Regions from separate parts of the Peribacillus sp. NJ11 genome, predicted to be linked through region 1. Evidence: riboswitches for the same ligand, from Rfam matches in the RefSeq annotation. Region 1 holds a riboswitch; each other region holds the start of a gene.
The links. A riboswitch is a leader RNA that binds a small molecule or an ion and turns the genes downstream of it on or off. The one in region 1 is predicted to bind S-adenosylmethionine.

Region 1 (5,819 bases):
GCCAGACCTGCATCATTCAATTGCTGATGGGTCGTACTGGCAGGGTGAATGATTAAACTCTTCGCATCCCCTACATTCGCTACATGGGACCATAATTCCACCGAATTGATAAGTTTCGCCCCGGCTTCGCGGTCTCCCTTTATTCCAAAAGTCACAACAGATCCTGCTCCCTTAGGCAAATATTTATCCGCAAGGGCTTTATCGGGATGATCCTCATTAGCAGGATGCGAAACCCAAGTCACGGCAGGGTGATTTTTCAAATATTGAAGTACAGACTTCGTGTTCGAAAGATGCTCTTTCATCCTCACATGCAGCGTTTCAAGTCCAAGCGTAAACTGGAATGCGCTTTGGGCACTTAGCGCAGGGCCTAAATCACGAAGTAACTGCACTCGGGCTTTCGTTATAAAAGCGGCTGGTCCAACTGCCTCGGCGTATACCAGACCGTCGTAACTTGGATCAGGCTCCGTAAAGCCAGGGTAGTTTGGCGAGTTCCAATCGAACTTCCCGCCATCCACGATGACACCGCCTAAGGTGGTTCCATTTCCCAGAAGCCATTTTGTAGCGGAATGGATGACAATATCCGCTCCAAAATCAATTGGTCTGCATAGATACGGTGTAGCGAAGGTATTATCAATGATTAAAGGTATCCCGGCATCGTGGGCAATGTCGGCTACCGCTTCAATATCAAGGACCCTCAAACTTGGATTTCCGATCGTTTCGGCAAATATGGCTTTAGTTCTTGGCGTAATCGCCCTTTTGAAATTTTCAGGGTCATCAGGAGAAACGAACTTCACTTTAATCCCATATTTAGGAAGAGTGTTTTCAAAAAGATTATACGTACCGCCATATAAAGTGGAGGCTGAAACGATCTCATCCCCTGCACCGGCAATATTCAAGATTGACAGTGAGATGGCAGCCATTCCGCTTGCTGTTGCCAATCCGCCGATACCGCCTTCCAATAAGGCCATTCTTTCCTCAAAAACGCTGACCGTGGGATTATGTAGTCGTGTATATATATAGCCATTCTCCTTTAAACCAAATAAATTCGCTGCATGGTCAGTGTCTTTGAACAAGTATGCATTGCTTTGGTAGATCGGGACTGCACGTGCACCTGTTTCATCAGCTTGCAAACCGCCATGAACACTCAATGTTTCGAAACGTAACTTTTTCTCTGACATACTATTTCTCCTCTTTCTCTATGGATTTAGTAGGAATTAAATTGAAACCGGGCCTTTCATAAACAAAAAAACCACTTCCATAAGAAGAGGTTTTAATAACGCACCTCATCTTTTCAGAGCTAACACTCTGCTGGAATTAGCACCGTATATAAATTTATACCGGTTGCCGGGCTTCGTCGGGCCAGTCCCTCCGCCACTCTTGATAAGAACTATTAAATTCAGATGCTTTCTTAATACAAAATATAACATTTTAGAATTAACCAGTCAATGAATTGTTAGAATATTCTTTGTTTAATTCCGGTTTGGCCGCCACATGTCCACAACTAAAAAAACCAATCCATTTCTGATTGGTTTCTTAGCTGATCTCCTTAAGCAATCCATACAAATAAGGAACGGATTGAAAGGCATATATTTTTTTGTGCAGCTGCCCTTCTTTGAAAAGCAATAAACACGGGACACTTTCTATTTCATATGATTCGGCAATCGCTTGAACATAATTCATATTCATTTTACCTGCCTTCAGTTCCGGGAAAAGTTCCATGGATATCGTCAGCATCTTGGAAGCCACCTGACAGGTGCCGCATAAAGGCGTATATAAATATAAGCAAAATGTTTCCCCTTGTTCAACGGCAAGCTTACACTCTTCTTCTTTCCATTCCTGAATCAATTAGTCGTTCACCCTTTGACTTAAAAATTTCATTTTAACATTCATATTGGCAGATAGAAGCACAGTTGCGATATGATGTTCAGGTGAGCTCTCCACTTCTTTGTACATTTTATTAATATACAGGTGGTTCGCTTCCGGCATTTCCCTTCGGAATTGCTTCCGCAGCTTTTCTCCTGATTCATCTGCGTCAAAAAGGAGATAAACATCACGGTCCATCAATTCATCCACTAATTCATCAAGCTTAGTTAATGATATGGTCCCATTCGTACATCTAATTTCCACATCTTCATCTAAAACGGAGGCAACTTTTCTTCTATCGGAACTGCCTTCTACAATGATCACTTTATCGAATTCGCCCCATTCCATGTCATCACTCCATCTCACGAATTATGTGCGCAACTATGATTGTACAAAATGAAAAAGAGAGCAGGCCTTTTCAGTCCCCCCTCTTCTTCGTTTTTAACCGTTAATCAAACTCTCATATTCCTCAGCGCTCATCAGGTTTTCAATATCACTGCTATTTGATGGTTCAAGCACAATCATCCATGCTTTTTCAAAAGGAGATTCATTTACATATTCAGGGTTGTCACTTAAGTCTTCGTTTACTTCAACAACCTTGCCACTGATAGGAGCATACAGCTCAGAAACGGTCTTAACGGATTCAACACTTCCAAATGGTTCGTTCGCTTTCAGTTCATCCCCGATTTCTGGAAGCTCAACGAAGACGATGTCCCCTAGCTCGGACTGGGCGAAAGCTGTAATTCCAATGCGCACTGTTCCATCTTCGGTTTTTACCCATTCATGTTCTTTAGTGTAACGAAGTTCTTTTGGTGTTGTTGTCATTATAAACCCTCCATATGTACATCTTATTTTATCTATTCCATTATAAGGTAGATTTATTGTTTAAGTAAGGAATTAACCAAATATTTTGTAAAATTTCAGTTCCAAACCTGTTCGAATTGCTCTTCTTTGAATCCTACCGTCACTTTGGTACCATCCGTAACAATCGGCCTTTTCAGAAGCATGCCATCTGTGGACAATATATCAAGCATCTCTGCTTCAGAAGCTTCTTTCAGCCTATCCTTTAAGCCCAGCTCCCGATATTTTTGACCGCTAGTATTGAAAAACTTCTTCAACTCCAAATTACTGATTTTATATAGTTGTTCAATTTCAGTTCGCGAAGGCGGATTTTCCGCTATATGAATCGCTTCATATTGCAGTTCATGATTATCCAGCCACTTCTTCGCATTACGGCATGTGCCGCATTTTGGGTACCAATATAATGTTAAGCCCATCATTTCACCACCTATCAATAGAATACCCGTTTTCACCACGCAATACAACGAAATGTCTTGTGAATTTCCAATGCAATTTCATCAAAGGAAATAAAGGGAATGCCTTTACGGGCATTCCCTTTACAGATTCTGATTCATTGCTTAAAGTGCATATTTTTCCGTTTCGATTACCTTAACGGAAGCTTCACGTTTTTTCGCAATGACATTGATTGGATTGTGTCTTGTCAGCTTGCGAAGCGAAGAAAGCATGATGCGAAGGGTATCGCCTGTTTCCACCGCAATTAACGTTTCCTTTGCATGCTGTTCTATTTCATTGAAAGCTTCCTGAACGAAAATTTCCGTGTAAAGCACTTTTTGTTTGTTCTTCTCCAGTCCTGTAGCCGCAATTGCTTTTTCCGTACGTAATACCACGGATTCAGCTGCATATGCAAGGGATGCTATATCAGCAATGTTGGAGAGGATTTCTTGTTCTTGATCAAGCTTATTGCCGTATTTCTGTGCAGCAAGGCCAGCTGCCAAAATACCGATTTTCTTAGCGTTTCTAACAAGCATTTTTTCTTGTGCCAATGGCTCATCGCCAGGTTCTTCCGGCATCATCATCATTAATTCCTCTTGCAGGCCTTGAGCCTTTTGAAGAAGCGGCAATTCCCCTTTAAGTGCTTTCTTCAGGAAAGTTCCCGGTACAAGCAATCGGTTGATTTCATTTGTACCTTCAAAAATCCGGTTAATACGGGAATCACGATATGCTTTTTCAATTTCATACTCCTGCATGAATCCATAACCGCCATGAAGCTGTACGCCTTCGTCCGTAACATAATCCAATACTTCGGAAGCGAAGAATTTATTCAATGAACACTCAATTGCATATTCAGCGATTGCAGCTGCCATTGATTTTCCATCTTTCACTTGCTCATCCGTCAATTTGCTTTGCCTTTGATCATAAAGGCCAACAGTACGGTATACAGAGCTTTCTGCTGCATAAATTTTAGACGCCATTGTTGCAAGTTTTTCTTTCGTCAAGTTAAAATCGGAAATTTTCGTTTTGAACTGTTGGCGTTGATTCGTATAAGCAGCTGTAATCTCAAGGGCACGTTTAGATCCGCCGACAGCACCCACGCCTAATTTATAACGGCCAATATTCAGGATATTGAAAGCAATGACATGCCCTTTTCCTGCTACACCCAAAAGGTTTTCAACGGGTACATGAACATCTTCGAGGATTAATGTACGTGTAGATGAGCTTTTGATGCCCATTTTCTTCTCTTCAGCACCAGTCGATACACCTTCATAATCACGCTCTACAATGAAAGCAGAGAATTGTTCGCCGTCGATTTTGGCGTATACACAGAAGACATCTGCAAAACCTGCATTTGTAATCCATTGTTTTTCACCATTTAAAATATAGTGTGTTCCTTCAGCATTCAATTTCGCAGTCGTTTTTGCCCCCAAGGCATCTGAACCTGAGCTGGGTTCCGTTAAGGCATATGCAGCAATTTTCTCACCCGTTGCCAGTAAAGGGAGATATTTTTTCTTTTGTTCTTCATTCCCGAATAATACGATTGGCAAAGATCCGATACCTACGTGTGCACCATGCGTAATTCCGAAGCCGCCTGAAAGTGCCATTTTTTCTGTAATTAATGCCGAACTGACTTTATCAAGACCCAATCCGCTGTATTCCTCAGGAACGTCAGCACCAAGTAAACCGATTTCACCTGCATGCTTCAGTAATTTTACAGAACGGTCGAATTCATGGTTTTCTAAATGTTCAACCTGCGGCAGAATTTCATTCACCACAAAATCCTCTGAAGTTTTGGCAATCATTTTATGCTCTTCGGAATAATCTTCCGGTGTAAACACTTGATCATACGTAATATCTTCTACTAAAAAGGCTCCGCCTTTAATGAGGTTATCTGTTGTTTGATTGGACATGTTTTTTCCTCCTAAGTGATTTATGAAAGTTAAACCGCCGGAAGCATGTTGACAGCTTCCGGAAGGGATTGAATTACGCTAATAATTCAAATACTCCAGCAGCGCCCATTCCGCCGCCGATACACATTGTCACAACTCCGAATTGTTGGTTTCTGCGCTTCATTTCATGAAGCAGGCTTAATGTCAATTTTGCTCCTGAACATCCCAGTGGATGGCCTAAGGCAATGGCTCCGCCATTTACATTGACAATCTCTTCATTCAGCCCCAGCTCACGAATGATTTGAATGGATTGGGAAGCGAAGGCTTCATTCAATTCAAATAAACCAATATCGGATAACTCAAGGCCTGCTAGTTTCAAAGCTTTAGGAATGGCTGCAATCGGTCCGATCCCCATAATTTCAGGCGGTACCCCCGCTACAGCAAAGGAGCGGAACTTACCAATCGGTTTCATCCCCAATGAAGAGGCCTTTTCCCCATCCATGACCATGACCGCGGCTGCTCCATCACTCGTTTGTGATGAATTCCCTGCTGTTACGGATCCTGTAACTGCGAATGCAGGTCTTAGTTTTTTCAGCACTTCAACAGTCGTACCTGGACGAACCCCCTCATCCTGTGAGAATGTGAATGATTGTTCCTTTAATTTAAGATCTGGACCCACTGAGCGAAGGGTTACGTCAACCGGTACGATTTCATCCGAAAACTTTCCTTCTGCAATGGCCTTAGCCGCCTTTTGATGACTTCGTACAGAAA
Region 2 (5,819 bases), 1.9 Mb from region 1:
AATACCTTGGTGATGGAAACGATTCATTACCCGGATGAAGTACGCTCCACAGCGGATGTGCCGAATATTCCTGCCAACGATACCATTGTAAAAAAAGAAATCGATACGGCCGTGTTATTGATAGATCAATTAACGACTACTTTCGATCCGACAAAATATACCGATGACTATCGAACCGCTTTACTTGATTTGATTGAATCGAAGAAAACGGGACAAACGACGATTACAGCCAAAACAAAAGAGCCAGTTTCCAACAATGTAACCGATTTAATGGAGGCTTTACAGGCATCCATTGACCGAACGAAACATGATGAACCGGAAAAGAAAAAGACTACCCGAAAGAAAGCGGCACCGAAAAAAAAGAAACAAGCATAAACAGGAAGCTGAGCGGAAGACGCATGATGTCGCTCGGCTTTCTGCTTGTTTTAGCAAGGGATCTTGCCTTCTAATAAGGTAATGAAAGTGACTTAACAGGGAGAGAATTACATAGGGAAGGGATTACAAATAGGTAAGTGGATCACGATGTAAGGAACTGAATGGAATTAAAAGAAAATGATGGATGGAAATGAAGGCAAAAAAATTCGCTCCCTAAAGAGCGACAATGAGGAATTCAATCGTGAAAATCAACATATAGGCGAACGGTTGTAGTTTTCGACTATATATTGTGTTCATATTCTACCATATTTAATTCTGAAATAGCAACAAAATTACTGAAACTAACCTATGAATTTTTCTGGAAATCAATGATATTTCGCCAACTTGGGGCTTTTGCCCTTCTAAACTGCTATATTCCCATAAAAAACTACAGAACAAAATGGATTTTTAGTATAATTTATACATATATAATGATGATATAAATTAAATAAGAATGGAAGATGTAAAATGGAAAATGGAAAAATTGAATCGCTTCATGCCGGAAAGCCCAAACAGGAAAATTTTTCGAATATCGATATCTTTTCAGCGATGGATAAACAAGCAGTGGATGACGTGATAGTAACTAAATCAGGCATAATGGGTGATGGGGTAGGTAATGTAAAGTTCCATGGAGGTCCTGATCGGGCTTTGTGTTTTTACCCCTTTGAGCATTACTCATTATGGAATGAAAGATTCGCTAAAAAGCTAGATATCCCTGCATTCGGTGAAAATTTAACTGTAGCGGGGATGAGGGAAGAAACAACGTATATCGGTGATATTTATCAAATAGGCGAAGTGATTGTTCAAATTAATCAGGGGAGGATCCCTTGTTCGACCATTTCCCACTTCAATCAGGAACCTAAGTTTTTGGAATTCGTGCTGAAAACGAGTTACACTGGTTATTTTGCAAAAGTCATTCAAGAAGGAACGATAAAGAAACAAAACGAAATCGTGCTAATAGATCGTTTGCAAGAAAAAATTTCGGTTCATTATGCAACAGAGGTGATCCTACATAACCGAGATGGGCTGGAAGGCTCAAACGCGTTACTTACACTAGACTCGTTAGCGGAAGACTGGAAACAAAGGATAGTGAAGAGAGTTCAAGCTGCAAAAGAGTGAATGAATTTTGCAAAAGTGAAAAAAATGACGATCAGGTATTGAAATTGACAGATTATTAATGTAAATTAAATATAATCAAATTTTGAAATCTTGTGAAAATTATATAATTGGATCTTATCGAGAGAGGTGGAGGGACTGGCCCGAAGAAACCTCAGCAACCAGCTTAGGCAAAGGTGCTAAATCCAGCAAGCAGAGCTTGATAGATGAGGAGAATGTTTCAAAAGACCTTCTTCTTTGAGAAGGTTTTTTTTCTTTTCTCTCATACTCATATAAAACGACAAAAACAGGATTGTTTTTGAGAGAGGGTGTAATTATGAATTTTCGTAAAGAATTGAAAGAAAGAATGCTGGTTGGAGAAGGGGCAATGGGGACTTTACTGTACTCTTATGGCATCGATCAATGTTATGAGGAATTAAACTGCACGAACCCAGATCAAATAGAGTCCATCCACCGTGCCTATTTGGAAGCTGGTGCAGATATCCTTCAATCGAATACATATGGAGCCAATTTCAATAAATTGAAACGGCATGGACTTGAAGATGAAGTAAGCAGAATAAATCGCCAGGGAGTCATCCTTGCTAAAAAAGCGGCAAAAGGAAAGGCATATGTCTTCGGTACCATAGGGGCACAGCGGAGTATCAGGAAATCGGATTTAAGTATGGAAGAGATAAAGCGAGGTTTTCGTGAACAGCTATACAGTCTGTTGATGGAAAACCCGGATGGGATTCTCTTGGAAACATTTTATGACCTGGAAGAGCTGGAAACCGTTTTGCAAATCGTTAAAAATGAAACTGGACTGCCGATCATCGCAAATGTTTCGATGCATGAACTGGGAAATCTTCAAAATGGAATCCATTTAAATGAAGCCTTTCAAAAACTCGAGCAATTGGGTGCCGATGTTGTTGGGGTGAATTGCCGACTCGGTCCACATCATATGATTCGGGCCTTGGAAGAGGTGAGTTTGCCAAAGCAAGCGTCGATTGCCATTTACCCTAACGCCAGCCTTCCGGATTATGTGGATGGAAGGCTTGTCTATAAAGCTGTGCCGGAATATTTCGGCTCAAGTGCCCTAGACCTTCGTGAGCAAGGTGCCGCGATCATAGGAGGGTGCTGTGGAACGACTCCCCTGCATATTCAAGCTGTAAAGAATGCGATTGGAAGTTTGGCTCCAGTAAAAGAGAAATATACGAAAGCCCGTGAAATAGAAATAATTGAAGTGAACGATAGAGAATTGGAACTCCCTCTGTACGAAAAGGCCAAAACAGAAAGGACGATTCTTGTTGAACTTGATCCTCCGAAAAAGTTGGGAATAGAGAGTTTCATGACTGGTGCCGAGGTTTTGAAAAAAGCAGGGGTCGATTCCATTACATTGGCGGATAATTCACTTGCTTCACCAAGGATATCGAATGATGCACTGGCTAATTTGCTGAAGAACCAATTGAATGTAAAGCCGATGGTGCATATAACATGCCGGGATCGAAATTTAATTGGCCTGCAGTCACATTTAATGGGCCTGCAGACGGTTGGGCTGGATGAATTATTGATCATCACCGGAGATCCCTCTAAAATTGGGGACTTCCCGGGAGCCACTTCGGTTTATGATTTATCGTCGTTTGACCTAATAAGCATGGTCAAACAATTTAATGAAGGTCTATCCTATTCCGGTCAGAGTTTGGGCCAGCGGGCTAATTTTAAAATTGCCGCCGCTTTTAATCCCAATGTGAAATATTTGGATAAAGCCGTACAGAGAATGGAAAAGAAGATTGCCTGCGGTGCCCAATCCTTTTTGACACAGCCAATTTATTCAGTTGAGCAGATTGAAGAAGTTCATGAAGCTACAAAACATTTAGAAACCCCGGTTTTCGTCGGTATCATGCCATTGACAAGCACACGGAATGCCGAATTCATCCATAATGAGATCCCGGGCATCAAATTGCCGGATAATGTCAGGAGGGCCATGGCTTTAGCGGGGAATGACCCTGTAAAGTCAAGAATTGAAGGGGTGAATATCGCACGCGAGCTAGTCGACGCGGCAAGGGAAAAATTCAAGGGCATATATTTAATCACTCCGTTCCTTCGCTATGAAATGACGGCGGAACTTACGAAATATATTAGAAAAGTCGATAGTAAACATACATCAGAGGTGGCAGTACATGAATAAAAAAGCGATTCAAGATCAGTTGGATACTAAGATTCTCCTGCTCGATGGAGCGATGGGAACCATGCTTCAAGCGGAGAATTTAACAGCAGAGGACTTTGGCGGGGAACAATTCGAGGGTTGCAACGAGTATTTATCACTGACACAACCAGAAATCATCCAATCCATCCATGAAAAATATTTAGCAGCAGGTGCTGATATCATTGAAACAAATACCTTCGGAGCGACTAGCATCGTTCTTGAGGAATACCAAATAAGCACGATTGCCTACAAGCTTAATAAAATTTCAGCTGAGCTTGCCGTTAAAGCATGTGAAAAATATTCAAATGATGATTGGCCAAGATATGTAGCTGGCTCGATGGGGCCCACCACAAAAACGCTATCCGTAACAGGTGGAACGACTTTTGATATTTTAACCGATTCTTATAAAGAACAGGCACTCGGTCTTTTGGATGGCGGGGTAGACTTGTTATTGGTGGAAACCTGTCAGGATATGCTTAATGTCAAGGCAGCCTTTTCTGGAATAAAAGCAGCCTTCGCTAAATCAGGAAAAGATGTGCCTGTCATCATATCAGGTACGATCGAACCGATGGGGACGACACTTGCTGGCCAGTCGATAGAAGCTTTCTATTTATCGGTTGAACATATGAAGCCCGTGGCTGTCGGCCTGAATTGTGCAACAGGACCGGAATTCATGATAGACCATATCAGGACACTTGCAGATATAGCCAATAGCGCAATCAGTTGTTACCCGAATGCCGGGCTCCCGGATGAAGAGGGTCATTATCATGAGTCACCGACTTCCCTTGCAGAGAAAATGAAGCAATTTGCCGAAAAGGGATGGGTCAATATCATTGGGGGTTGTTGTGGTACTACGCCAGAGCATATTAAAGAACTTGTCAGGGTCCTTGAAGGCATTCAGCCTCGTACAATTACCGAATCAGCCCATGGGCATGCCGTATCAGGCATAGAGCCACTCATTTATGATGATTCAATGCGTCCTTTATTCGTAGGTGAGAGAACGAATGTTATCGGATCTCGAAAATTCAAGGAGCTGATTCGTGGAAAGCATTACGAGCCAGCTGCCGAAATTGCACGTGCCCAGGTAAAAAAAGGCGCCCATGTCATTGATATCTGTCTTGCTGATCCTGATGGGGATGAGCTTGGTGATATGAAGGAGTTCGTAGAAGAGGTCGTCAAAAAAGTGAAAGTCCCATTGGTCATCGATACTACAGATGAAGCCGTACTTGAACAAGCATTAAAACATTCACAAGGAAAATCCATCATTAATTCCATTAACCTTGAAGATGGTGAAGAGCGCTTTGAAAAAATAGTGCCATTCGTCCATCAATACGGGGCTGCCGTTGTCGTAGGAACCATTGATGAAATTGGGATGGCCGTCGATGCTGAGCGCAAATTGGAAGTGGCTACACGTTCTGTGGATTTGCTCGTAAATAAGTATGGACTAAACAAAAGTGACATCATTTTTGATCCGCTAGTATTTCCTGTAGGTACGGGTGATGAACAATATATCGGTTCTGCTTTAGAAACGGTGAAGGGAATTAAGGCAATCAAAGAAAAGTTTCCGGAATGCTTAACGATACTTGGCATATCGAATGTTTCATTCGGTCTGCCAGCGCGTGGAAGGGAAATTCTAAATGCCGTTTTCCTCTACCATTGTACAAAAGCCGGTCTCGATTATGCTATCGTGAATACGGAAAAGCTTGAACGTTTCGCTCTGATACCGGAAGATGAAGTGAAATTAGCTGAGGCACTCCTGTTTGAAACATCTACAGAAACTTTAGCGATCTTTACCGAGTTTTATCGTGGGAAAAAAGCGGAGAAGAAGGATAATGGTGTGATCCTGCCATTGGACGAACGATTAGGTAACTATATTATCGAAGGTACGAAAGAAGGATTGATTGATGATTTAAATAAAGCAATTGAACGCGGTGACAGCCCATTGGAAATCATCAATGGACCATTGATGGATGGAATGAGTGAAGTGGGTCGGTTATTTAATGACAACCAACTTATTGTCGCAGAAGTGCTTCAGAGTGCTGAAGCAATGAAGGCGGCTGTATCTCACCTTGAACCACTAATGGAAAACTCTGAAGATAGCGCCAAG
Region 3 (5,819 bases), 1.9 Mb from region 1:
ATAAATGATTTTGCCCGAAAAGCCTGCCAACGATTATAGTTGGCAGGCTTTTTTGTCGTTTAATGCATACAATTCCAATATTAGGCAGAAAATATGGGTAAATTTCCGATGAGGTGAGGTAATGAAAGAAAAGGTACTGTTCATATATCTATTGATCTTGATTCTGGCAGGCTGCACCTATGCCCCTTTACCCAAACAAAATGGAAATGCAGGTACGGAAAAAAAACTAACCGAAGAAGAGAACGAGGAAAGCGTGAAAACATTTCTGATTATAGGTGTTGATACCAGAGGAGAGGAAAAATCTCGATCAGATGCGATTATACTGGCAAAATACTTTCCTGAGCAGGAGAAACTGAAGCTAGCTTCCATCATGCGTGATAGTTATGTAAAAATCCCTGGGTATAAACCAGGATATAACAAAATAAATGCCGCTTATTATTATGGTGGAAGGGAACTGCTCAAGAAAACGATACAGGAAAACTTTGATGTCAAGGTCGATCATGTGGCAGTAATTGACTTTCAGGGATTTGTGAAGATGGTCGACTTGCTTGCCCCTGAAGGAGTAGCGGTGGATGTGGATCAAGAAATTATTGATGATATGAGCATTCAAGCAAGCACTGGCAAAAATGTTTTACATGGTGAGGAAATATTGAAATATGTCCGTTTTAGACATGATGATGAAAGTGATTTTGGAAGGGTTGAACGTCAACAAGAAGTAATGGTTCAATTAAAAACAGCGTTTATAAATCAAATCTCAACCTTCGAAGGGATGGCAGCCCTTCCTAGTATAATAGAACAAGGGCTCTCGTATTTGGATACAGATATTGGGCTGAAAACGATAATGGAAATGGGTCCAAAAGCCGTCTTCCATACACCGGAAACCGTCGAAACCTTAAGGATTCCAGTGGAAGGAAGCTTTAAGGATGAAATATATCCCCAGGCCGGAGCCGTTTTGGAAATGGACTACACTAAAAATAAGAAAGCACTTCAGGAGTTCTTTTCAAAATAATAAGAATGTCCAATATCTTTTGTTATCGAAAACATAGGGATTTAATTAGTAAATAGATTCGTATCACTTAGATTATTTCATAATAGACCTCGAAAGAATAATTATAATTGATCATCATTAAAAAACGAGACGGATACGAAATCCTTCTCGTTTTTTATCACCAATAAAACTTGGATCATTTAACGAAATCCGGAATGTTTTTGATGAAATCCGGTGTTATGATGCCGTTTTCTGTAATGATGCCTGTAATTAGATGATTCGGTGTAACATCAAAGGCTGGATTGAAAGTCTTCACGTTTTCCGGGGCGATCCTTACACCTTGAATGAAAGTGATTTCCGCTTCATGCCGTTCTTCGATCGGGATGGATGTGCCGGATTGGATTGAAAGGTCGAAGGTGCTTGATGGAGCCGCCACATAAAAAGGGATACCAAAGTGCTTGGCTAAAATGGCCAATCCCAATGTCCCGATTTTATTGGCTGTATCTCCATTAGCCGCAATTCTGTCGGCCCCGACTATAATTCCATTTATTCGTTTCTGGTGAATCGTATGGGCGGCCATATTATCAGAAATTAAGGTGACGTCAACCCCCGCTTGCATCAATTCCCAAGCCGTCAAACGCGCCCCTTGCAGGACAGGCCTGGTTTCACAAGCGTACACTTTTAGCGGAAAGTCCCTTTCTTTAGCCAGGTGGAAGGGAGCCAGGGCTGTTCCATAACGGGCTGTGGCAATCCCTCCAGCGTTGCAATGCGTTAGGATGGAATCTCCTTTAGCGAATAAGGATAAACCATGTTCCCCGATTTTCCTGCACATTTCTTCATCTTCAGCAAAGATGGCTTGGGCCTCCGATACAAGTGCTTCCTTGGCAGTTGAAATGCTTTGCGCTGCTTTCAACGTATTCTCCATCCTCCTTAACGCCCAAAAAAGGTTGACTGCAGTTGGCCGTGAAGAAGCGAGTTTTTCAATATGCCTCGTTACATTTTTCTTGAATTCCCCTAATTCAGCGGTTGTTTCCTGTTTGGCACCAAGTGCAACACCAAATGCTGCCGTCAGTCCAATTGCTGGGGCACCACGAACTTTTAATGTCAATATGCTGTCATATACATCATCAACAGAATGAAGTTCAATAAATTCAGTTATGGAAGGAAGGGCTTGTTGATTTAATAATGTAATATGGGTATCATCCCATTGTACCGAATATGGTAAGGGTGCTAGTGTAGTCATGTGCAGGTCTCCTTTTAAAGGGTTGAATAAGATGGCAGTGTACGTTGCTTCAACGCTTCAATGACAGCTGGAACATCCAATTCTTCTCGTTTTTTAATTAAAAATGCACCAATTTCCAATGTTGCCGTTTTGGCAGCGATCCTTGTATCTTTATTTTCAATGACGTTTAAATCGGCAACATGGGAAAGGCCAATGGTTCGCCGAATCAGTTCACAGCCGGCAAAACCGAATGCATCTTTTTTGAATTTTGTCAGTAAATAAGGCAGATAACCTTTCACATGGCGGAATGGGCTTTTATTTTGGCCTTCCCATAATTCGGTATAAGTTTCTTCAAAGGCATTCCAAAATTCATGAAGGTGTGAGAAAATCTCTTCCTTTCCAACGCCATTACGTGTAATTGCCTGAAAGAGAAGGTTGGCGGTGTATTGACCAAGGTCAAAACCAACGGGCCCATAAAAAGCGAATTCCGGATCAATAACCTTTGTTTCAGTTTCACTTGCAAAAATACTTCCAGTATGTAAATCTCCATGAAGCAAGGCTTCCTGCTCGGTTTCAAAGCTTTGTTTCAGCTTAGCTACCTCAAGTATCACTTCTTGATCATTCCAAATATTTTTGGCGGCATCAGTCAATTCCAGCTCGAAATCTCCCGGGAGTTCCTCAAAAAATGGATCCGTGAAAATAAAGACCTCAGTGATTTTGCAGAGTTCCGGATTCGTGAAATGTCGGGCCACTTCCTTTTTCGCGGATGGTTCTAAATGATAATCTGATGTATAAAATGCCGTCTTCGCTACATATTCACCAATATGCTGTGAAAGCAATGGATATTGATCGCCTTCGATCAAGCCTTTTCTAACGATTTTCAAGTGCGATAAATCTTCCATGACTGTAATGGCAAGCTGTTCATCCGAATAATAGACTTGCGGTACGAATTCCGGGCAATAGCTTCTGAAATGAATCAGTGCATTCGCTTCAATGGCTGCCCTTTTCAATGTCAGCGGCCAGCTTTCACCAAGTACCTTGGCATAAGGGACCGCTTGTTTGATTATTATTCCTTTGTTTGTGACTGTGTCTGTAATATGAAAAACATAATTTAAATTTCCATCGCCGATTTCTTTACAGTTTAAACTTGCATCCGCATTGACCAACCCAAGTTTTTTTGCAAGGGTTATAGCTGTTTCGTTTGTCAATCTCTTAAAATTTGAATGGTTTTGAGTCATTCTTTTCCCCTCCAGATTCAAAATAAGAATAAAAAAGCCTCTTTCATATAGAAAGAGGCAGAAGTTTTGGCTTCGGACCTCTTATCTTCCAGAAAATGAATTCTGGTGGAATTAGCACCGTGCTCTGTGGATTTTATAATCCGGCGGTGAATCCGCCCCATTTCACAATGGTATTACAGTCGGTTGCTGGGCTTCATAGGGCCTTTATCCCTCAGCCTGCTCTTGATAAGAGTATATGTTTTCTGAAATTTTAATCTTCGGGAAAATAATATCAACTTTTTAAATAGTTTGTCAATGGGAAAATTAATAATAATCCGGCCGACGATATTCGAATACGGGTATTTTGTTCCGTGCTTCCGTAACTTTATTGAAGTCCAAGGTGCCTGTCAAGAGTTCTTTTGCTTCTCCGGCTTCACTTATGATATTCCCCAATGGATCAATAATCAAGGAATGACCCGCAAATATATTATTGACATCCGAACCTGAACGGTTAACGGCTACAACATATACTTGGTTCTCGATGGCACGGCTAATCAATAAGGCTCTCCAGTGTCGAGTCTGGGCTTTGGCCATTCTGCCATTACGAATAGAACTTCGGCGCCTTGAACAGTATGGGCTCGCTGCCATTCAGGAAAACGGATGTCATAACAAATGAATCCAGCACATATTTTTTCATCAAGAGTAAATAAACCATCTTTTTCACCTGGCTGCAGGAAATGATGTTCATCCATTAACTGAAATAAGTGAAGCTTATCATATTCTTTTATGAGATTTCCATGCTTATTGATGATGATCATGGTGTTATAGATGCCCTTGCTTGCTTTTTGGCAACGGAACCCCCAATTATGTGAAACTGGTGTTTCTTTACCTGATCTTTTAAACATTCAATCGTTTTTTCTGCTTCTTCATCAGCAATCTCATTTAACCTGGTCAAGTCGTATCCTGTTGACCAAAGCTCTGGTAAAATAACGATATCGGGTTTGGACATTGCTGCTATTTCCATCCATTATTCTGCAACCTGAAAATTGATATCTGGTTGCCCGAAGGCAATATCCAATTGAATGCAGGCAATTTTCCACTTCATCGTTTAAAACCCACATGTAAAAAATGCTTTACAAGACTATGATAAACATATATCATTTGTGTCTAGAATTTCAAGAAATTTCAGAGAAGGTGTATAAATGTTGCAATTCGAAAAATCCAGACAACTTCAAAAACTGCCCAAGCAATTTTTTGCATCTCTAGTCGCAAAAGTCAATGCGATTACGGCGCAGGGTCATGATGTCATTAATTTAGGCCAGGGAAATCCTGATCAACCGACGCCTGAACATATCGTGAAAAGTTTACAGGTTGCCGCTGAAAAAACGATTAATCATAAATATTCGCCGTTTCGGGGACATCAATATTTAAAAGATGCTGCTGCCGTCTTTTATGAACGTGAATATGGTGTCAAGCTGGATCCGAATAGTGAAGTGGCGATTCTCTTCGGGGGGAAGGCAGGTCTTGTCGAACTGCCGCAGTGTTTATTGAATCCAGGTGATACGATCCTTGTTCCAGATCCCGGCTATCCGGATTATCTTTCCGGTGTCGTTTTAGCCCAGGCAAAGACCGAACTGATGCCCTTGACAGAAGAAAATGATTTTCTTCCGAAATACAATGACATACATAAAGAAGTGCTTGATAAAGCCAAAATGATGTTCTTGAACTATCCGAATAATCCCACAGGAGCTTCTGCAACTGAAAGTTTCTTTGATGAAACCGTCTCCTTTGCAAAAGAGCATTCGATTTGCGTGGTCCACGATTTCGCTTATGGGGCAATAGGATTCGACGGAAAAAAACCGATAAGCTTTCTCCAGGCAGAGGGAGCGAAGGATGTAGGGATAGAAATTTACACACTATCGAAAACATACAATATGGCAGGGTGGAGAGTCGGTTTTGCAGTGGGGAATAAAAGTGTCATAGAAGCTCTTGAACTATTGCAAGACCATCTTTATGTTAGTCTCTTTCCAGCGATACAGGAAGCAGCGGCAAGCGCATTGCTGGACTCGCAGAGCTGTGTAGATGAGTTAGTGAAGATGTATGAGGGACGCAGGAATGTTTTCATTGAGGGATTGAGGGCAATCGGATGGGATGTCAAAGCTCCCGAGGCATCATTCTTTGCCTGGCTCAAGGTACCAAAAGGTTTTACGTCCGAGAGTTTTGCAGACTATCTATTAACGCATGCCCACGTAGCTGTTGCCGCAGGGAATGGATTCGGTGAATTTGGCGAAGGTTACGTCAGGGTAGGGCTTCTGACTTCGGAAGAACGGCTTGAAGAGGCTGTGGAACGGATACGTACATTAAAATTATTTTAACGGAGGATTCAATTTAT
Region 4 (5,819 bases), 3.9 Mb from region 1:
CAAGAAATTCATCCCGATTATCGACAAGTAGTATTCATGGATACCAACAGCGGTTATAAATTTTTGACAGGTTCCACGAAAACATCCAATGAAACGATCGAATGGGAAGACGGCCAAACGTATCCATTATTAAAAGTGGAGATCAGTTCGGATACGCACCCTTTTTATACTGGAAAGCAGAAGTTTGCTGAAAAGGGCGGACGGGTGGATCGTTTCCTGGATAAATATAATATGAAGAAAAGAGAGTAAGGCCATCGGGAAATCGTTAGCCTTTTGTTATGGATGGGTTGAACAAGAATTTAAATGATGCAAACAAAAAGGGTGCCCATAAATATGGGGCACCCCTCCTTTTTTCATTTCGCAGCAATTGCTTCCCCTTTTGCAATATTTACAAGGGCCGCATCGAAGTCCTTGATTAAATCGTCCGGATTTTCAAGTCCGACAGAGAGACGAAGCAAGCTGTTCGTGATGCCCCGCTTTTCCCTTTCATCAGCAGGCATGGCAGCGTGGGACATTTTGGCCGGGTAGGATAATATGGATTCGACAGCTCCAAGGCTTACGGCAAAAACAGGAAGCTCGACAGTGTTCACGAAAGAGCGGAAGACTTCTTCGCTTACCAATTCAAATGATAGGACCGCACCGGCTCCAAGTGACTGGCCTTTCTGGATGGCGTGCTGTGGATGATCTGCTAGGCCGGGATAATACACTTTTTTAACCAAGGGCTGCTTCTTTAAGTAGGCGGCAATCTTTTCTGCCCCTTTTTGGGAGTGCTCCATTCTAACGGACAAGGTTTTCAGACCTCTCATTACTAGCCAGGCGTCCTGGACACCAAGAATCGCTCCAAAGGAGTTTTGGAGGGAACCGAGTCTTACTGCCAATTCCGGATCTTTCACTACAGCAAGTCCAGCTACCACATCACTATGTCCGGATAAAAACTTCGTCGCACTATGAAGGACAACATCAGCGCCCAGATTCAGGGGTTTCTGTAATGCTGGCGTCAAGAATGTATTATCAACAAAACTTAAGGCCCCGGCTTTTTTTGCGATTTCACAAACGGCTTTAATATCGGTCACTTTAAGTAATGGATTTGAAGGCGTTTCGATGTATATGGCTCTCGTATTTGGCTGAATGGCCGCTTTGATGCTTTCAAGATCCGTCATATCAACGAAAGTATGCTCAATATTGAAACGTGTCAAAACACTTGTGACCATCCTGAACGTTCCTCCGTACACGTCTTCGGAAATGACGATATGGTCTCCGGCAGACAACAGCAGGAAAGCTGTTGAAATGGCTGCCATTCCTGATGAAAAGGCAAAACCGTGTGTGCCTTCCTCAAGTTCGGCAATGATATCTTCCAGCGCTTCGCGAGTTGGGTTCCCGCTTCTGCTGTAATCATATTTACCGAATTGATCGATATCGGATTGATGGAAAGTGGAAGCGTGCTGAATGGGGACGCTCACACCGCCTGTTGCCGGATCGAATTTATGTTGATTATGGAGTAATTTGGTTTCAAAGCTAAAATCATGATCGGTCATCGTAGTGCCTCCCTTTTTACGTGTGCGAATGCTTCCTGTAAATCCTGAATCAAATCGTCGCTGTCCTCAATGCCGACGGAGAAGCGAAGCAGGCGATTACAAACCCCATTGGCCGTTCTGACTTCAAGAGGTATATCGGCATGTGTTTGTGTAGCAGGATAGGTGATGAAGCTTTCGACCCCACCAAGGCTTTCTGCAAACGAAATTAATGAGAGTGATTGTAAAAATGGGTTGACCGCCGCTTCTTCAATGATGCGGAAGGAAATCATGCCGCCCCTACCGGGATACAATACGTCCGTAACGCAATCATGTTCCGACAAGTAATCTACAAGTACCTTTGCATTCTTTTCATGACGATCCATCCGCAATGCCAGGGTTTTCATTCCGCGCATCAACAGCCAAGAATCAAAGGGGCTCAAGACAGCACCAGTACCATTATGATGGAAGGCAAGTGCATCACATAATTCCGCGCCGCTGGCCACGATCAGTCCGGCCAGCACATCATTATGACCACCGAGATACTTGGTAGCACTGTGAATCACAATATCCGCTCCAAGCAGGATGGGTTGTTGAATAAGAGGCGTGTAAAAAGTATTATCAACGATTAACAATAAATCAAATCGTTTGGCCAATGCGGCAACGGCGCTAATATCCGTTTGCTGCATAAGAGGGTTAGTGGGAGTTTCAATGAAGATGGCTTTCGTGTGAGGAGTGATGGCTTTTTCGATATCCTCCAAACAACAAGTGTTCACATAGTCACACTGCAACCCCCATTTCTTAAAACCTTGTTCTAACAGACGATATGTACCCCCATAAAGATCTTCGCTGACAATCCATGCATCACCTGATTTAAATAAGGCCAGTATAGTAGAAATGGCTGCCATTCCTGAACTGCAGGCATACCCTTGGTCGCCTTTTTCCAGATCGGCGATGGATCGTTCCAATAGTTGGCGTGTAGGATTACCTGTCCTTGTGTAATCGAATCCAGTCGATTGACCGATTCCTTCGTGGCGAAAAGCAGTTGAAAAGTATACCGGCGGATTGACTGTTCCTGTCGCCGTTTCGCTGCGATTTCCTAATTGAGCAAGATATGTTTCAGTTTTGTACATAGTTTTCACTGCTCCTTTGAGTTATATAAAATAAAAAAAGTCTTCTTTAAGAAGAAGACTTTGATTAAGTAGGGACGAGTCATTCTTCTTATCTTCCAAGTTCACAAACTTGTGGAATTAGCACCTTTTCATTGGTTTGAAACAAATGAAGGTTGCTGAGGTGTCATCGGGCCATTCCCTATACCTCTCTCGATAAGAGTTTAGATTATTCAATTTCTTTTGAATTTACTATAAATACAAAATACTGTCAAGAACAAGTTTGATGGATATTGCTTCGATGTTCATGACTAGGTCTATTGGAGCCTAGCGGTGTCAACACTTTACGTGTCTAAAAAGAATATCCGGAATTTGCATGTGGTCAGGGATAATCCTGAATGATCCTGTTGAATGAATTAATTGAATTTTTCAGAAAAAGGGGAGGCCTGGCCGGATATTTTTGCTTTAAAATAATAAAGTTTGTACAATGTAAGGAGAGAGAATAATACGACATTATTCATTTCATATACTTAAGGTCTTCGATGAATAGTGCAAACATAGGAGGAGAACACATGGATTACAGAATCGAACGAGATACGATGGGTGAAGTGAAAGTTCCTGCCGATAAATATTGGGGAGCACAGACCGAGAGAAGCCGTAACAATTTCAAAATCGGTAATGAAAAAATGCCGATTGAATTGGTTCGTGCATTTGCATACGTTAAACAAGCTGCGGCAAAGGTTAACTATGATCTCGGTGATCTTTCAGAAGTTAAAAAGAATGCCATCGTTAAGATTTGCGGCGAAATCCTTGAAGGTACGCTTGATGAACATTTCCCGCTTGTAGTTTGGCAAACGGGAAGCGGGACGCAAAGTAATATGAACGTGAATGAAGTGGTCGCTAACAAAGGGAATGAATGGTTAAAAGAAAATGGTGAATCGGAAACACTTCACCCGAATGATGATGTAAACAAGGCACAAAGCTCCAATGATACTTTCCCGACCGCCATGCATATTGCAGCCTTTATGGAGGTCGCTGAAAAGTTGGTTCCTGCCATCAAAGCACTTCGTGATACATTCGATTCAAAAGAAAAAGAGTTTTGGGATGTCGTGAAGATTGGCCGGACACATCTTCAAGATGCAACACCACTGACATTAGGACAAGAAATTTCTGGCTGGAAAGCGATGCTTGATAAAGATCTAGCGATGATTGAGGAAAGCAGCCAAAAATTATTGAACCTGGCTCTAGGCGGAACGGCAGTAGGAACCGGAATCAATACAAAAAAAGAATTCCCGGGACTTTCCGCAAAACAAATTGCAGCGGATACAGGACATCCTTTCGTCACATCGGATAATAAGTTCCATGCATTGACAAGCCATAACGAAATCGTTTATGCACACGGTGCTTTGAAAGCATTGGCAGCGGATTTAATGAAAATTGCGAACGATGTCAGATGGCTGGCAAGTGGTCCTAGAAGCGGAATCGGCGAAATAGCCATTCCTGAAAATGAGCCAGGCAGCTCCATCATGCCGGGTAAAGTCAATCCAACACAGAGTGAAGCGCTTACCATGATTGCGACACAAATCGTTGGTAACGATGCTACAATTGGATTTGCAGCAAGCCAAGGTAACTTTGAATTGAACGTATTCAAACCAGTCATCATCTATAACTTCCTTCAAACAGTGAAATTATTGACGGAAGGCATTCACTCTTTTAACATTAATTGTGCGGTTGGCATCACTGCAAATGAAGATAAGATCAAAGAAAATGTAGATCGCTCCCTTATGTTGGTAACAGCATTGAACCCGCATATTGGTTATGAAAAAGCAGCCAAGATCGCCAAAACTGCATTCAAGGACAACTCTACCTTAAAAGAAGCGGCCTTGAAATTGGAGTTCCTCACGGAAGATGAATTCAAAGCATGGGTCGATCCCGCTGACATGGTTAATAAATAATTCCATAGGAGTGCCCTCCCGCCGGTTTTAGGGAGGGTGTTTCCATGTGTTAAAATAATGAAAGCAACAAATACTGAGATCATAAGTATCGGGAACAGGAGGAATAACAATGTCTTTATGCCCGCTTTGCAACGGTCTAAGAAAAATTCATGTAAATTGCCCGGAATGCAGCAGCAATCTTGAGGATAAAGGGAAATTCATGGATTACGATGATGATTACAGTGCTTATATGGATATCGACACACTTAAGCTGAACGACGGATACCCTCAATCCCTTCAAAAAGGCCAATGCCCGCATCTTATGAAATGCTCTGAATGCGGACATGATGAAGTGGTATTGGTCCAGGAATAGATTTGACCCTTATTTAATATTTGAATAAACGAAAAAAAGACCCATTCATGAACGGGTCTTTTTACGTTTAATTGGCAGATAACTTCATGCTTTCCTGCATTTGTTCGTCCTCTTCAACTAAAATGCGATGTTCGGTCCCTTTATCAAAAAAGTGTGCTTTATTCATGTCAAGGGCTAGTTTTATGTTCTCGCCTGCCTGGATAATATTCTTGGCATCTACCCGTGCGACGAAGTCCTGCCCCTCTAATGTGGAGTAAAGCATGATCTCCGCGCCCATGAGTTCAGCTACATCAATTTGGGTTGTGAATGTACTGTTGGGGGACTCCGTGAAGTAATCTCCTTCGTTATGGAAATCCTCAGGACGGATGCCAAGGATCATTTCTTTTCCGACATATCCTTGATCACGCAGCATTTTCATCTTCAATCCGGGTATTTCAAGCGTTTGTTCACCAATTTTAAACATGCCTTCTTTTAATGTTCCGGTAAAGAAGTTCATGGCAGGCGATCCGATGAAGCCGCCGACAAAAACGTTTATGGGTTTCTCGTAAACGTCTTTTGGGGCACCGACCTGTTGGATGATACCATCTTTCATTACGACAAGGCGTGTCGCCATGGTCATTGCCTCTGTTTGGTCATGTGTGACATATATCGTTGTGGTGTCCAGCCGTTTATGTAGTTTTGCGATTTCAGCACGCATTTGAACCCGCAGCTTTGCGTCGAGGTTGGATAATGGCTCATCCATCAAAAATACTTTTGCGTCCCTTACAATTGCACGGCCTAGTGCCACACGCTGGCGCTGACCACCTGAAAGGGCTTTCGGTTTCCTATTTAGCAGCTCTTCAAGTCCGAGGATCCTTGCAGCTTCATTGACCCTTTGCTTGATCTCCGCTTT

Region 2: another riboswitch for S-adenosylmethionine. It lies ahead of QUF86_RS17440 (bifunctional homocysteine S-methyltransferase/methylenetetrahydrofolate reductase); the one in region 1 lies ahead of QUF86_RS07755 (O-acetylhomoserine aminocarboxypropyltransferase/cysteine synthase family protein).
Region 3: another riboswitch for S-adenosylmethionine. It lies ahead of mtnK (S-methyl-5-thioribose kinase); the one in region 1 lies ahead of QUF86_RS07755 (O-acetylhomoserine aminocarboxypropyltransferase/cysteine synthase family protein).
Region 4: another riboswitch for S-adenosylmethionine. It lies ahead of QUF86_RS26735 (methionine biosynthesis PLP-dependent protein); the one in region 1 lies ahead of QUF86_RS07755 (O-acetylhomoserine aminocarboxypropyltransferase/cysteine synthase family protein).

What each region holds. Positions count from the first base shown of each region.
Region 1 covers NZ_JAUCFO010000001.1:1,585,801-1,591,619, reverse strand. Annotated here, with positions in the region: gene QUF86_RS07755 (O-acetylhomoserine aminocarboxypropyltransferase/cysteine synthase family protein) at 1-1,178, opposite strand, end outside; SAM riboswitch class I at 1,281-1,387, opposite strand; gene QUF86_RS07750 (thioredoxin family protein) at 1,534-1,845, opposite strand; gene QUF86_RS07745 (toprim domain-containing protein) at 1,846-2,211, opposite strand; gene gcvH (glycine cleavage system protein GcvH) at 2,305-2,688, opposite strand; gene QUF86_RS07735 (arsenate reductase family protein) at 2,784-3,140, opposite strand; gene QUF86_RS07730 (acyl-CoA dehydrogenase family protein) at 3,282-5,069, opposite strand; gene QUF86_RS07725 (acetyl-CoA C-acetyltransferase) at 5,143-5,819, opposite strand, start outside.
Region 2 covers NZ_JAUCFO010000001.1:3,516,592-3,522,410, forward strand. Annotated here, with positions in the region: gene ku (non-homologous end joining protein Ku) at 1-375, shown strand, start outside; gene QUF86_RS17435 (MOSC domain-containing protein) at 883-1,533, shown strand; SAM riboswitch class I at 1,645-1,743, shown strand; gene QUF86_RS17440 (bifunctional homocysteine S-methyltransferase/methylenetetrahydrofolate reductase) at 1,847-3,694, shown strand; gene metH (methionine synthase) at 3,687-5,819, shown strand, end outside.
Region 3 covers NZ_JAUCFO010000001.1:3,484,200-3,490,018, forward strand. Annotated here, with positions in the region: gene QUF86_RS17255 (lmo1851 family serine protease) at 1-4, shown strand, start outside; gene QUF86_RS17260 (LCP family protein) at 122-1,009, shown strand; gene mtnA (S-methyl-5-thioribose-1-phosphate isomerase) at 1,185-2,231, opposite strand; gene mtnK (S-methyl-5-thioribose kinase) at 2,246-3,448, opposite strand; SAM riboswitch class I at 3,527-3,680, opposite strand; partial or broken gene QUF86_RS17275 (carbon-nitrogen family hydrolase) at 3,752-4,451, opposite strand; gene QUF86_RS17280 (pyridoxal phosphate-dependent aminotransferase) at 4,630-5,802, shown strand.
Region 4 covers NZ_JAUCFO010000001.1:5,462,511-5,468,329, reverse strand. Annotated here, with positions in the region: gene QUF86_RS26745 (type B 50S ribosomal protein L31) at 1-249, shown strand, start outside; gene metC (cystathionine beta-lyase) at 354-1,535, opposite strand; gene QUF86_RS26735 (methionine biosynthesis PLP-dependent protein) at 1,532-2,644, opposite strand; SAM riboswitch class I at 2,730-2,843, opposite strand; gene fumC (class II fumarate hydratase) at 3,193-4,575, shown strand; gene QUF86_RS26725 (hypothetical protein) at 4,685-4,927, shown strand; gene QUF86_RS26720 (ABC transporter ATP-binding protein) at 4,995-5,819, opposite strand, start outside.